Regions from separate parts of the Kitasatospora sp. NPDC088391 genome, predicted to be linked through region 1. Evidence: riboswitches for the same ligand, from Rfam matches in the RefSeq annotation. Region 1 holds a riboswitch; the other holds the start of a gene.

Region 1 (7,098 bases):
GGGCAGGCCGCACCCCGAGCAGCTCGAAGCATGCGCAACTGGTCAACACGACAAGGGAGTTGGTTGCCGGGGCGGACCATGGCGGCAGGGCGGTGTCGGGTACGTCACCTGCCGGCCGCGCGCCACCGGTGCGAGCCGCCCGCCCGATCCGGGCCGCCGCCGCCCCCGACCGCTCCGGCCGGTCCGGGCGGGCGGGCGGTGTGCCCGCCTGCCCGGACCGGTGCCGTGTCAGTCGATCCGCCGGTCCCGCAGTTCCGCGCGCAGGGTGCGGGCGGCGGCGACCAGGCTGTCGATCGAGGCCCGGGTCTCCGGCCAGCCGCGGGTCTTCAACCCGCAGTCGGGGTTGACCCACAGGCGTTCGGCCGGGATCGCCGCCAGCCCGGCCCGCAGCAGGCGCAGCGCCTCCTCGGTGCTCGGCACGCGCGGGGAGTGGATGTCCCACACGCCCGGGCCGACCTCGGCGAGGTAGCCGGCGTCGCCGAGTTCCCGGGCGATCCGCATGTGCGAGCGGGCGGCCTCCAGCGAGATCACGTCCGCGTCCAACTCCTCGATGGCGTGCAGGATGTCGCCGAACTCGGCGTAGCACATGTGGGTGTGCACCTGGGTGTCGGCGCGGACCCCGGAGGTGGTGAGCCGGAACGCGTCGGTCGCCCAGTCGAGGTACGCGGGCCACCCGGCGCGGCGCAGCGGCAGCGTCTCGCGCAGCGCGGGCTCGTCGACCTGGATCACGGCGGCGCCCGCCGCCTCCAGGTCGACGACCTCGTCGCGCAGGGCGAGCGCGACCTGCCGGGCGGTGTCGGCGAGCGGCAGGTCGTCGCGGACGAACGACCAGGCCAGCATGGTGACCGGGCCGGTCAGCATGCCCTTGACCGGGCGGTCGGTGAGGCCCTGCGCGTAGGCGAACCAGTCGACGGTCATCGGCTCCGGACGGGAGATGTCGCCCGCCAGCACCGGCGGCCGCACGTACCGGGTGCCGTAGGACTGCACCCAGCCGTGCCGGGTCGCCAGGTAGCCGGTCAGCTGCTCGGCGAAGTACTGCACCATGTCGTTGCGCTCGGGCTCGCCGTGCACCAGCACGTCCAGCCCGGCCCGCTCCTGGTACGCGACCACCTCGCGGACCTCGGCCTCCATCCGCTTGCGGTAGTCCGCCGCGTCCAGTCGTCCCGCGTTCAACTCGGCCCGGGCGGTGCGCAGTTCGCCGGTCTGTGGGAAGGAGCCGATGGTGGTGGCGGGCAGCAGCGGCAGCTGCAGCCGGGCCCGCTGCGCCGCGGCCCGGACGGCGTACTCGGCGCCCCTGCGGGTGTCGGCGTCGGTGACGGCGGCGGCCCGGGCCCGGACGGCCGGGTCGCGGGTGATCGGGGAGGCGGCGCGGGAGGCCAGGTCGGCCCGGTTGGCGGCGAGTGGGGCGGCGATCGCGGGCGAGCCCTCGCGCAGGGCCCGGGCCAGCAGCGCCGTCTCGGCGGCCTTCTGCCGGGCGAACGCCAGCCAGCGGCCGATCTGCGGGTCGACGTCCCGTTCCGCGGCGGTGTCCAGCGGCACGTGCAGCAGCGAGCAGGACGGGGCGACGTCCACCGTGCCGGCCAGGCCGAGCAGGGTGCCGAGCGTGGTCAGCGAGGCGCCCAGGTCGTTGATCCACACGTTGCGGCCGTCGACCACGCCCGCGACCAGCCGCTTGCCGGGCAGGCCGCCGACGGCCGCCAGGTCGGTCAGGTTCCCGGCCGCCGGGCCGGTGAAGTCCAGCGCCAGGCCGTCCACCGGGGCCTTGGAGAGCGTGATCAGCGCCTCGCCGAGGCGCTCGAAGTACGAGGCGACCAGCAGCTTCGGACGGTCCGTCAGCGCGCCCAGCGCGCGGTAGGCGCGGGCGGTGGCGTTCAGCTCGGCCGGGGTGCGGTCCTGGACGAGCGCGGGTTCGTCCAACTGCACCCACTCGGCGCCCGCCGCCCGCAGGTCGGCCAGCAGTTCGGCGTACACCGGCAGCAGCCGGTCCAGCAGGGTCAGCGGCTCGAAGTCGGCGGGCCCGTCGGGCGCGGGCTTGGCGAGCAGCAGGTAGGTGACCGGGCCGAGCAGCACCGGGCGGGCCCGGTAGCCCTGGCCGAGCGCCTCGCGCAGCTCGCCGACCTGCTTCGCGGAGTGCGCGGAGAACACCGTGTCCGGCCCCAACTCCGGTACGAGGTAGTGGTAGTTGGTGTCGAACCACTTGGTCATCTCCAGCGGCGGCGCCTGCTGGGTGCCGCGCGCCATCGCGAAGTAGCCGTCCAGCGGGTCGGCGTCGAACGCCGCCCGGTGCCGGGGCGGGACCGCGCCGAGCGCGACCGTGGTGTCCAGCACGTGGTCGTACAGCGAGAAGTCGCCGGTGGGGACTTCGGTGATCCCGGCGCCGGCCAGCTGCCGCCAGTTGGCGCAGCGCAGTTCGGCGGCGGTGGAGCGGAGCGCGTCGGCGGTGACGGCGCCCTTCCAGTAGCCCTCGACCGCCTTCTTCAACTCCCGGTTCCCGCCCTGGCGGGGGTATCCGTGGACGGTGGCGACGGCCGCGGCTGCGGACTTCGTGGTCAAGGGACTCTCCTTCGCGAGTCTGTCTCCTCAAGCACCCGGGACGGGGCGAGGACGCGAAGGTGCGCGGAACCGGCCGGACGCCGCAACGGCTCCGCCGGAGGTGCACGCCGACCCGCCCACGAGGTCACCGGGGGCCGGGCGCGAACGGTCGCGCCCGGGCAACGGGCAGGTCTTCGGACTCGCGGGCACACCCGGGGAGTTCGGCACTCCCGGGCACCTACTGGCCGTCGCTTCCCAGGCCCGTCCGGGCCCAGTGCGTATGACGGCGGTCGTTCCCGCTCACCGCTGCGGGGCAGTCCCGGATTCCCACCGGGTTCCCTCTTGCGACGCTCTGCCTGGCGGACAGGGCGAACCAGTTGCGCGGCCAGTGTAACGGCCTCTGCGGCCGGGGAGGTTGCGCACGGCCGCAGCGGCGCTCGCGCGGGACCCGGCGGGCGATGCATCGGCTCCGGCGAGCCGTTCGTCCGCTGGATCGGCGACCACACCGTCGTCGACATCCCGCTGCGCTACGAGGCCAGCGAGATGAAGGCGCGCGTCGCCTTCGACACCGACGAGAAGGTCGCCGGGATCTTCGCCCTGCCCCTTAGGCAGCCCGAGCCCCTGAGGCTGCCGCGGCCTGCCCGGCCGACACCACGTCAACCACCCCCACCGGAGGGACAGATGAACGGGAGCGTACCCCGCTACGACGGCGGCGGCATCCGCTGCGACGACCAGGGCCTGACGATCCGCCGCTACCACCCCTGGGCTCCAAGCGGATCCCCTACGCGGCCGTCCGGGGCGTCGAGACGCTGCCCCTGACCGGAGTCAACAAGGTCCGCAGACGGCGGGTCTGGGGCTCCGGCGACCTCCCCCACTGGTGGAACCTCGACACCCGCCGCCCCGGCAAGAGCCTCGCCCTGGTCCTCGGCCGCCAGTACGCCCCGCCATCACCCCCGACGACCCGGACACCGTCGCCCGGATTCTCGCCGACCGCACCGTCTGACGCCAAGTCGGGCCCTGGAGCCGGGACGCCCGACCCCGTCGGTCCCGCGCCCGGGAGTTGCACCGCGCTGCCGACGGGCCGTCACTCGGCTGCGCACAGCGCCTGGAGCCTCACCAGCGCCCCCTCGTCGGGGCGGGCTCCTGCCAGCGCGGCCAGCAGGGCGCGCCGCGCCGGCGGCCCGCCCTCGCCGTACACGTAGGCGGCGATCGCCCGCAGGTAGTCGACGGCGATACTGTGGTCCGCCACCGGGAGGAACCCGTGGGAGCCCATGAGGGTCTGCATGTCCCGCAGGATCCCGTTCCGGAACTCACGGCTCATCATGTCGGGGAATTCCTGCAGGATTTCGACCAGTGCGGCTTCCTCCTGCGCGGGGCGGCTCCGGCGGCCAGCCCCCGACAGGACGCGGACGACCTCGTCGAGGTCAGCCGGTGTCCAGGTCGCCGCGAGGCAGTTGGCCCGCGCCGCAACCAGCGCGGCCCGCAGGCTCAGCCGATCGGGGAACTCGGCAGCCAGCCCCCGTAGTTCGGCGACCGCGGCGGGAGTCCCACGACGGCTCAGCAGACCGGGCAGGGAATCCCGCCACTCCCGGGCCGTCATCTCGGGCGTGACCGCGTAGGCTCCCGTCGGCCGGACGTAGTGGTGCGCCGGGAAGTACCGGTTCAGCCAGTAATAGGTTTCGCGCAGTCCTGACTCGTCGGCGTGGTTCTCGATGAGGGCCCGGCTGTCGTCCTGGGAGAGCCCCAGGGCGAGGGCCCGGCCGAACGGTTCCGGCATGCTGGCCAGTTCTTCGAAAAGCGGCCATGCATCCGATGCGCTGTGGGCGAGAAGCAACTGGGCGGCGATGACGGCGATGTCGACTTCCGGGGCCGCACTGCTTTCCCCGGCCACCGCGAGTGCGTGCTCGGCGATCTCCAGCGCGAGAGGGCAACCGTCGGCGAGGAGCCGGCTGAGCAGCTTGGTCCAGCTGCGGACCAGCGCAGGTCGGCCGTCGGTGCGCTTTTCCGTGATCGCTTCCCAAAGGGCTGCTGCATCGGCTGCCCGATCGGCGCAGCAGCCAGGGACCAAGGCCGCAGACAGCAGGGCGAACAGATCTTCCACCACTGCCCTGACGGTCGGCGACCAGCATGCCTCGACCCGCTCCAGGACCCACGATTCCGATCCTGCGGAGAACTGCCTCTCGGAGAGGGTCTTGATCGCCCTGGCGAGTCCGACGGGATCATGGGTGACTGCCCTTCGGAGGAGTGCGTCCCATGTCTCGGGGGAGAGCAGAGTGCCGTTGGCGATGGCCCCCATCCATGCACCCCACCGATCGGCAGGGAGATCGTCCAACCTGTTGTCGTTCTCCAGCAGGACCAGCGAGATGAGTCCGGCCCATGCGCGCTTGTCCTCCTGGCCGAGACCCAGCCACTCCTCGGCGTGATCGTTCTCGCGCTGCAGGAAGTTCAGGGCGTACACCGGCAGTTCGGCCAGAAACTCCTCGGGTAGGACCGAGGACCCCGGCCATTCCGGGATGTCGACGGTGAAGTGGGGGACGATCAGCCCCCTGTCCGGATCGACCTGGAAGTTCCACAGGAGCATCCAGAAGCTGTCGGTGTCCCCCGAGGACACCCTCTCCCACAGCAAAAGTTGATGTGCGGTGAATTTCTCTCGCTCCGACCATGTCGGTGCGGCGGAGGACCGGTGGTTGCGCCGCCATATCTTGGCCAGTTCGCCATGGATCTCAAAGGGCTGGTAGAACCAGGAAAGATATTTCCAGGCCGGGTTTTCTTGATCGTGGTATGCGAGTTCGAAGTGCTCCCTGTTGTCGATGTCGAAGAGGACCGAGGCCAAGTGGGCGTAGCCGTCGGCGAGTCGGCTGTCTGTCGCACACTCGGCTGCGCGGGCAAGGGCCCAGGCGAAATCGCTGCTGTCGAGCAGCGTGGTCCTGTTGCCCTGAGGCAAAAGGCTTTCGAAGAGCGAGCGATGAGGTGACGACCATTCGCGAATGACAAGCCAGGCAAAATATCTCCCGCCTTCGTCCGTGTCCGACCGGTGGTCGAGCATGGCGGTGGCGAGTGCGCGGCGCATTTCCCGAACCTCGACAGGATCCGACCCGTCGACCAGGACTGGATTCAGCGCGGTGGGGAATTCTATTTTTCTGTGATGCAAGAAGCGGGTGGCGGCGATTCGGGCGACATCGGGAATCATGGCCGCCCAGTCGGGCGCGCTCAATGCCCGGTCGATGATTTCGGAGGAAAATCTCTCATCGATGACAATGATGCCGTGAATTCTGCCTTCGCCAGCAGGTTTGGAAATGTTTTCGACGGCCCAGCTCAGAACCTGCGGGACAGCGTTTTGCGGGCACGTGGTGGGAAGGGTGGAAAGAAAATTCTCATACAGTCCGTACCGCTCATAGGAGGGCGGGGCGGTCAGCGCTTTCAGCATCGCCTCCGTGTCGAGGAAGCGGGGCCAGAGCAGGCTCAGCAGGCTGCCGCGCAGAGCGTGAAAGCGATCCGCATCGGGGTCCTCGGCCAGGTCGGCCAGGACCTTCCGCAGCGCGGGAGCGGCCGTGGCCGGGTCGCAGCCCATGGCGTTCCTGGCCGCGTGGGCACGGTCGTCGGCCGGCCAGGCAGGGTTGGCTGCGACCTTCAGCAGGGGGGACGTCAGCTCTGCGGAGGGGCACTGTTCTGCCAGGCGGAGGGCCACGCGGGCGCGGGCCAGGGTGGGCCAGTCGGTGAGGTCGGCGGGGTCGGTGGCGAGGGCGGGGAGGAGTTGGCGGGACAGGCCGGGGTGGCCGAGCACCCACCGCGTGTGCGGCCACCAGGTTTCGCCCAGTTCGACGTCGACGGCCCGTTCCAGCAGTCGGCCGACGATCAGCTCCTTGACATTGTCGGCGCGGACCAGCCCGCTGTGCATGGCGAGGCTCTCCGGGTCGGCGGAGGCCAGCCACTGCGTGCGCGCGGGGGCGAGGGCGACCAGCCAGGAGGCGGTTTCGCGGAGCGGGACCGGGATGCCGGAGATCTCCTCGCCGGGATTGCCGACCAGGAACAGGCGCTGCAGTTCGGCGTCCGTGACGGAGCGGGCGAGCAGGTGCCGGGCAGTGAGGAAGGCGGCGATCGAGGAGTGCCGGAAGGCGAGGCGGTGGGGTCCGGCGGCGGTGAACAGACCGGTCGCGAGCGTTTCGGCGAGGGCGGCCGGGGTGACGTCGAAGGGCTTACCGTCGACGGGCGTCCGCTCGCTGCCGCCTGGGAGGGTGTCGACGTCCAGGTCGGTGGCGCGCGGGCCGCCGTCCAGCGGGGTGCCCTGCCAGAGTGTGCGCCGACCGGACAGAACCAGCCGGGCGGCGATCCGGCCCGCGATCTCCAGCCGTTGCAGCCACGTGGTGGAGGGCGGCGAGGCGGGGCACCGCTCCTCGTCGTACTCCTGCGCCAGCAACTGCACGCCACTGTCGAATAGTTCGAGCGCGCCGCCAGCGAGATGACCGGTCGTCAGGTAGGTGCGCACCATCAGTTCGAGGGTGAGCGGCACGCTGGCTAGGGCGCCGGCGCGGACGGCGACGATCTCCGCGACCAACTGCTCCCCCC
Region 2 (7,098 bases), on a different contig from region 1:
CGGCCGCACCGCGCACCACGACCCGCACGACGACGGCGACCCGCTGCACCCCGGCCACCTCAGCCACCTCAGCCAGGGCGCGGCCGGCGGCCCCTGGCAGGTCGAGCGGGAGTGCGGCATCGCCGCGCCGGCCGGCCTGGTCCGCTCGCTGCTGGAGCGGTGGGCGGCGGCCTCGCCCGCGACCCGCGCCTACCGGGACCTCGAAGAGGTCTGCTGACCCCTCCGGGCCCGCGCCCCGTAGGCTGGGCCGGTACACCAGGCGGATGCGGACGAAAGCGGAACCGAGCGATGGCCGAGCACCACGACCACGACCACGACCACGAGCACGACCACGCGCACGACCACGCGCACGACCACGCGCACGAGGACGGCGAGCCCCTGCGGGTGGTCGGCGAGGAGCCCGACCTGACGAAGGGCACCGCCCGGCCGATCACCGTGGTCGGCAACCCGGTGCTGCACCGCGAGGTGAAGACGGTCACCGCCTTCGACGGCGAGCTGTCCGCGCTGATCGACGACATGTTCCAGTCGATGTACGCGGCCGAGGGCGTCGGCCTGGCCGCGAACCAGATCGGCGTCGACCTGAAGGTCTTCGTCTACGACTGCCCCGACGACGAGGGCGTCCGGCACATCGGCCACGTGGTCAACCCGGTCCTGGAGGACCTCCCGGCCGGCCGCCGGGTGCTGGACGACGGCCAGGAGGGCTGCCTGTCGGTGCCCACCGCCTACCAGGAGCTGGCCCGCCCCGGCTACGCCGCCGTCACCGGCCAGGACAAGGACGGCAACCCGGTCCGGGTCGAGGGCACCGGCTTCTTCGCCCGCTGCCTCCAGCACGAGACCGACCACCTGTACGGGTACCTGTACATCGACCGGCTCTCCAAGCGGGACCGCAAGGACGCGCTGCGGCAGATGGCCGACGGCACCCCCAAGTACGCGACCGTCCCGAACGACTGACGGCCCGGCAGGAACGGCGACAGGGCCGCACCCCCGGCGGGGGTGCGGCCCTGTCGCGTGCGGCCGGTGCGGCGGGCGCGGCCTAGAAGTCGTCGTCGAAGGAGACCGAGCCCTCGACGGCGACCTGGTACGCGGAGACCCGGCGCTCGAAGAAGTTGGTCAGCTCCTGGACGTTCTGCAGCTCCATGAACCCGAACGGGTTGGTCGAGCCGTACCGGACCGGCAGGCCGAGGCGGGCCAGCCGCTGGTCGGCGACCGCCTGCAGGTACTCGCGCATCGACTCGGTGTTCATGCCGGGCAGGCCCTCGCCGCACAGGTCGCGGGCGAACTGGAGCTCGGCCTCGACGGCCTCCTCCAGCATCTCGGTGACCTGCCGCGCCATCTTGTCGTCGAAGAGGTCGGGCTCCTCCTCGCGGACGGTGTCGACCACCGAGAACGCGAAGTCCATGTGCATCGACTCGTCGCGGAACACCCAGTTGGTGCCGGTCGCCAGGCCGTGCAGCAGGCCGCGGCTGCGGAACCAGTACACGTAGGCGAACGCGCCGTAGAAGAACAGGCCCTCGACGCAGGCCGCGAAGCAGATCAGGTTGAGCAGGAAGGCCCGGCGGTCGTCCTTGGACTGCAGCGAGTCGAGGTGGTCGACCGCGTTCATGTACTTGAAGCAGAACTGGGCCTTCTGCGCGATGGAGGGGATGTTCTCCACCGCGGCGAAGGCCGCGTTGCGGTCCTCCGGGTCGGGCAGGTAGGTGTCCAGCAGCGTCAGGTAGAACTGGACGTGCACGGCCTCCTCGAACAGCTGCCGCGACAGGTACAGGCGGGCCTCGGGGGAGTTGATGTGCTTGTAGAGGCTCAGCACCACGTTGTTGGAGACGATCGAGTCACCGGTGGCGAAGAACGCGACCAGCCGCCCGATCATGTGCCGCTCGCCCTCGGAGAGCTTGGCGAGGTCGGCGACGTCGGAGTGCAGGTCCACCTCCTCCACGGTCCAGGTGTTCTTGATCGCGTCCCGGTACCGGTCGTAGAACGACGGGTAGCGCATCGGACGGAGCGTCAGCTCGAAGCCCGGGTCGAGCAGCATCTTCTTCCGGTCGTCGGTGCTCACTGGCAGGCCTCGCAGGACTCGGGGTTCTCCAGCGAGCAGGCGATGGCGTCCTGCTCGGCCTGGGAGAGGGAAGGGGTCTGCACCGGCACGGGGGCGGCGGTGCGGGTGGCGCCGGACGCGGCCTGGGCGATCCGGGTCGCCGGGCGCGAGCGCAGGTAGTAGGTGGTCTTCAGACCGACCTTCCACGCGTACGAGTACATCGAGGAGAGCTTGCCGATGGTCGGCGCCGCCATGAACAGGTTCAGCGACTGGCTCTGGTCGATGTACGGCTGGCGCGCGGCGGCCAGGTCGATCAGGGCGCGCTGCGGCAGCTCCCACGCCGTGCGGTACAGCGAACGGACCTCCTGCGGCAGCCAGTTGAACTCCTGGATGGAGCCGTTGGCGTCGCGCAGCGCGTCCCGGGTCTGCTGGTCCCAGACGCCCAGCTCCTTCAGCTCGCGCACCAGGTACGGGTTGACCTGGAGGAACTCGCCGGAGAGGGTCTCGCGCTTGAACAGGTTGGAGACCTGCGGCTCGATGCACTCGTAGACGCCCGCGATGGACGCGATGGTCGCGGTCGGGGCGATCGCCAGCAGCAGCGAGTTGCGCAGGCCGGTGGTGGCGATCCGGGCGCGCAGCGCGTCCCAGCGCTCCGTCCACCGCGGGTCCGCGCTGCCGAAGTGGTCGATGTGCAGCTGGCCGCGGGCCGCGCGGGTCTCGCCGTACGCCTCGTGCCGGCCGAACTGCTCGGCCAGGTCGGCGGAGCGCTCGTAGGCGGTGAGCATGATGCGCTCGGCGATCAGCGTGGACAGGGCCTTCGCCTCGGCCGAGTCGAAGTCCAGCCGGAGCTGGAAGAAGACGTCCTGGAGGCCCATCACGCCCAGGCCGACCGGCCGCCAGCGGGAGTTGGACGTCCCGGCCTCGGTGGTCGGGTAGAAGTTGATGTCGATCACGCGGTCGAGGAAGGTCACCGCGGTGCGCACGGTGGCGTCCAGCCGGTCCCAGTCCATCGCGTTCGCCAGGTCGGCGGCGGTGGCGCCGGCGGCGACGTGCGCGCCCAGGTTGACCGAGCCGAGGTTGCAGACCGCGGTCTCCGAGTCGTCGGTGACCTCCAGGATCTCGGTGCACAGGTTCGAGGAGTGCACCGTGCGGCCCGGCAGCGCGGTCTGGTTGGCGGCCCGGTTGGAGGCGTCCTTGAAGGTCATCCAGCCGTTGCCGGTCTGCGCCAGGGTGCGCATCATCCGGGCGTACAGGGTCTGCGCCGGGATGGTGCGGACGGCCTTGCCGGCCAGCTCGGCCTTGACGTACGCCTCGTCGAACTCGGCGCCCCACAGGTCGACCAGCTCGGGCACGTCGGCCGGGGAGAACAGCGACCAGTCGGCGTTGGCGTTCACGCGGCGCATGAACTCGTCCGGGATCCAGTGCGCCAGGTTCAGGTTGTGGGTCCGGCGGGCCTCCTCGCCGGTGTTGTCGCGGAGCTCCAGGAACTCCTCGATGTCGGCGTGCCAGGTCTCCAGGTAGACGCAGGCCGCGCCCTTGCGCCGGCCGCCCTGGTTGACCGCCGCCACGGAGGAGTCCAGGGTGCGCAGGAACGGCACGATGCCGTTCGACTTGCCGTTGGTGCCGCGGATCAGCGAACCGCGCGAGCGGATCCGCGAGTAGGACAGGCCGATGCCGCCGGCGTGCTTGGACAGCCGGGCGATCTGGGCGTACCGGTTGTAGATCGAGTCCAGGTTGTCCAGCGGCGAGTCCAGCAGGTAGCAGGAGGACATCTGCGGGTGCCGGGTGCCGGAGTTGAACAGCGTCGGCGAGCTGGTCAGGTACTCCAGGCGGCTCATCAGGGTGTACAGCTCGGCGACCTCGCGCACCGACTCCTGGGAGGTGCCGACCGCCAGGCCCGCCGCCACGCGCAGCAGGAAGTGCTGCGGGGTCTCGACCACCTTGCGGGTGATCGGGTGGCGCAGCAGGTAGCGGGACTGCACGGTGCGCAGGCCGAAGTACTCGAAGCGGTCGTCGCCCGACTCGTCGATCAGCGAGTCGAACAGGTCGGCGTGCTCGGCCACGAACGCGGCGGTGGCGTCGCCGATCAGGCCCTCGGCGTGGCCCACGGCCACCGAGGAGGAGAACGAGGTGACCTGCTGGGTGGCGGCCTCGTCGCGGATCTCCAGCGCCAGCAGGCGGGCGGCCAGCTTCGAGTACTGCGGGTCCTCGGCGATCATCGACGCGGCGGCCTCCACGGCCAGCCCGCGCAGCTCGGCGAAGTCCGAGCCGGCGTGGCGGCCGCGCAGCGCGGCGGCGGCGACGTGGCCGGGGTCCACCTGGGGGAGATCGGTGCTGCGGTCGGTGAGCAGCCGGAGCAGCGCCGCACCGGGGTCGGTGAAGGCGTCGGCGGTTCCCTGGGACGGCAGGGTGACTGAGGCGGCGACGGTCAAGGCGCACTCTCTCCTGTGGCGGCGGCGGACGTGGCTCGGGGTGTCCGGGACCGTACGCGGCCAGGGGAGGGCAGCACGGAGGAACGCGTACGCGTTCCGGCGCGCCGAAGACCACCCCCGGTCCGCCCGCGAGACCGGACGGCAAAGCTGTGCTGCATGGCGTCTGCGGGGATGCCGTGTCGCACACCGTCGGCAGGTCCTCGGACTCTGCGGGCGTCGCTACAGCCCGCTCACCGTTGCGGGGCAGTCCCGGACTCGCACCGGGTTCCCCTGCGTCGACAGCGAGAGTGAGCATACATGTAGTGGCGGCTGGAGCTGGAAGCACCAGATGTAGTAGAGCGTGTCGTGTCGGTGGCGCCGCGCGTAGACAACGAAAACACCGGTGGCGGGCCGTCGGGGACGGCCCGCCGGGGGCCGGGGGAGCGCCCTAGGACGGTGCGTGCGGGAACCGCGTCGTGTACACCAGCAGGTCGGTGCCGGGGTGCGGCGACCAGTAGCGCTCGGGCGCCAGGGCGAAGCCCAGCGCGTCGTAGATCCGGTGGGCGTGGCGCATCTCCGGACGGGTGGAGAACGCCATCCCGGCCAGGCCGAGTTCCCGGCTGCGGTCCATCGAGGCCGCCACCAGGGCCCGGCCGACGCCGCGGCCGCGGGCCGCCGCGCCGACCGCGAGCATCCGGATCTCGCCCTCGTCCGGCCCGGCGATGTCGGCCCACGGGGTGCCGCCCGCGGCGAAGGTCACGCAGCCGAGCACGGCTCCGGTTCCCGCGTCGTCGACGGCGACCAGGAGTTCGGCCTCCCGGTTGCGGCGGGCGGTGTCGCGGAGGAGGTGGACGTAGTCGGAGTCGGGCCGGGTGTGGCCGTCGCCGACGAAAGCCTCGACGGTGACCTCCGCGGCTGCGGCGAGGTCGTGGTCGAGGGCGCGGCGGACGATCGGGGAGCGCATCCGGACAGTGTGCCGGACGCGCTCCGGCGCGGGTCGTGCAGGTCCGGGTCGTAGGGGTAGCCGGTGGGCCGGTGCCGGTCCGAGCGACCGTGGGCGGTGGTGCGTTCCAGGTCGCGGCCGACCAGGACGCCGAGGAGTCCGAAACTGCCGAGGAAGCCCAGCAGGGCGAGCGCGGTGGTCATGGCTCCACCCTCCCGCCCGGCGCCCGCCGCGACGAGTGGCAGGAACGCCCCATTGCCGCGAAATCCTGCCACTGCCATGCTGGGCGGATGCTGAGCAACGTCGCGGTGATCGTGCTGGAGGAGATCCACCCCTTCGAACTGGGCGTGGCCTGCGAGGTCTTCGGCCTGGACCGGAGCGGGGCCGGCCTGCCGGTCTACGAGTTCGGCCTGGTCGGCGACCGCCCCGGCCCGATGCGCACCCACGCCGGTTTCGACGTCCACGTCCCGCACGGCCCCGAACGGATCGCCGAGGCCGACCTGGTGATCGCCACCGCCACCGGCATTCGCGAGCAGTACCCGGCCGTGCTGATCGAGGCGCTGCGGGCCGCCCACGACCGCGGCGCCCGGCTGCTGTCGATCTGCTCCGGCAGCTTCCTGCTCGGCGCCGCCGGACTGCTCGACGGCCGCCGCTCCACCACCCACTGGCAGTACGCCGACCTGATGGCCGCCCGCTTCCCGCTCACCACCGTCGAACCCGACGTGCTGTACGTGGACGACCACCCGGTGATCACCTCGGCCGGCACCGCCGCCGGCATCGACGCCTGCCTGCACCTGGTCCGCCAGGAGCAGGGCGCCGAGGTGGCCCGCGGGATCGCCCGCCGGATGGTCGTCGCCCCGCACCGGGAGGGCGGCCAGGCCCAGTTCATCAGCCGCCCGCTGCCCGAGGACGGCGCCGACTCGCTGACCGGCGTGCTCGACTGGATGCGCCGCCACCTCGACCGGGAGAGCAGCGTCGAGGACCTCGCCCGGCGCGCCCACATGTCGCCGCGGACCTTCGCCCGGCGCTTCCAGCAGGAGACCGGCACCACCCCGCACCGCTGGCTGACCGGCCAGCGGGTGCTGTTCGCGCAGCGCCTGCTGGAGTCCACCGAGGAGAGCGTCGACGCGGTCGCCGCCCGCTGCGGCTTCGGCAACGCCGCCACCCTGCGGCACCACTTCGGCCGCCGGCTCGGCACCACCCCGCTGGCCTACCGGCGGGCCTTCGGCGGGACCGGCCGGGCCGGGGTGCGACAGAGCGTCTGAGCGGGCTCCCGGGCGCCCGCCGCGCCCTCAGGACAGGTGCTCGGTCCGGTTCCAGCCGGCCGGCCGCAGCCGCCCGTCCCGGGCCCGCCACACGCTGGCCGAGCAGTTCGCCACCGGGTCCAGCGCCAGCAGCTCCTCCTCGCCGAGCCGGTCCAGCACCTGGCGCAGCATCAGCACCGTGCAGTCGTGCGCGACCACCAGGACCGGCCGCCCCGCCTCCTCCTCGCACAGGTCGCGCAGCAGGTCGCGGACCCGCAGCGCCACGTCCAGCCAGGACTCGCCGCCCGGCGGCCGGTAGTACAGCTCGCCCAGCCGCCGCCGGCGCTCCGCCTCGGCCGGGTGGTCGCGCTCGATCGCGGCCTTGGTGAGCATCTCCAGCACGCCCAGCTCGCGGTCGCGCAGCCGCTCGTCGTAGCGGACCGCCAGCCCGACCGGGACGGCGCCCAG

What was found. A riboswitch is a leader RNA that binds a small molecule or an ion and turns the genes downstream of it on or off. The one in region 1 is predicted to bind cobalamin.
Region 2: another riboswitch for cobalamin. It lies ahead of ACIQBJ_RS22680 (ribonucleoside-diphosphate reductase subunit alpha); the one in region 1 lies ahead of metE (5-methyltetrahydropteroyltriglutamate--homocysteine S-methyltransferase).

What each region holds. Positions count from the first base shown of each region.
Region 1 covers NZ_JBIVNB010000001.1:769,279-776,376, reverse strand. Annotated here, with positions in the region: gene metE (5-methyltetrahydropteroyltriglutamate--homocysteine S-methyltransferase) at 229-2,553, opposite strand; cobalamin riboswitch at 2,700-2,925, opposite strand; gene ACIQBJ_RS03300 (NACHT domain-containing protein) at 3,617-7,098, opposite strand, start outside.
Region 2 covers NZ_JBIVNB010000007.1:312,538-319,635, forward strand. Annotated here, with positions in the region: gene ACIQBJ_RS22665 (tetratricopeptide repeat protein) at 1-217, shown strand, start outside; gene def (peptide deformylase) at 289-951, shown strand; gene ACIQBJ_RS22675 (ribonucleotide-diphosphate reductase subunit beta) at 1,034-2,029, opposite strand; gene ACIQBJ_RS22680 (ribonucleoside-diphosphate reductase subunit alpha) at 2,050-4,464, opposite strand; cobalamin riboswitch at 4,638-4,765, opposite strand; gene ACIQBJ_RS22685 (GNAT family N-acetyltransferase) at 4,892-5,407, opposite strand; gene ACIQBJ_RS22690 (helix-turn-helix domain-containing protein) at 5,677-6,651, shown strand; gene ACIQBJ_RS22695 (histidine phosphatase family protein) at 6,679-7,098, opposite strand, start outside.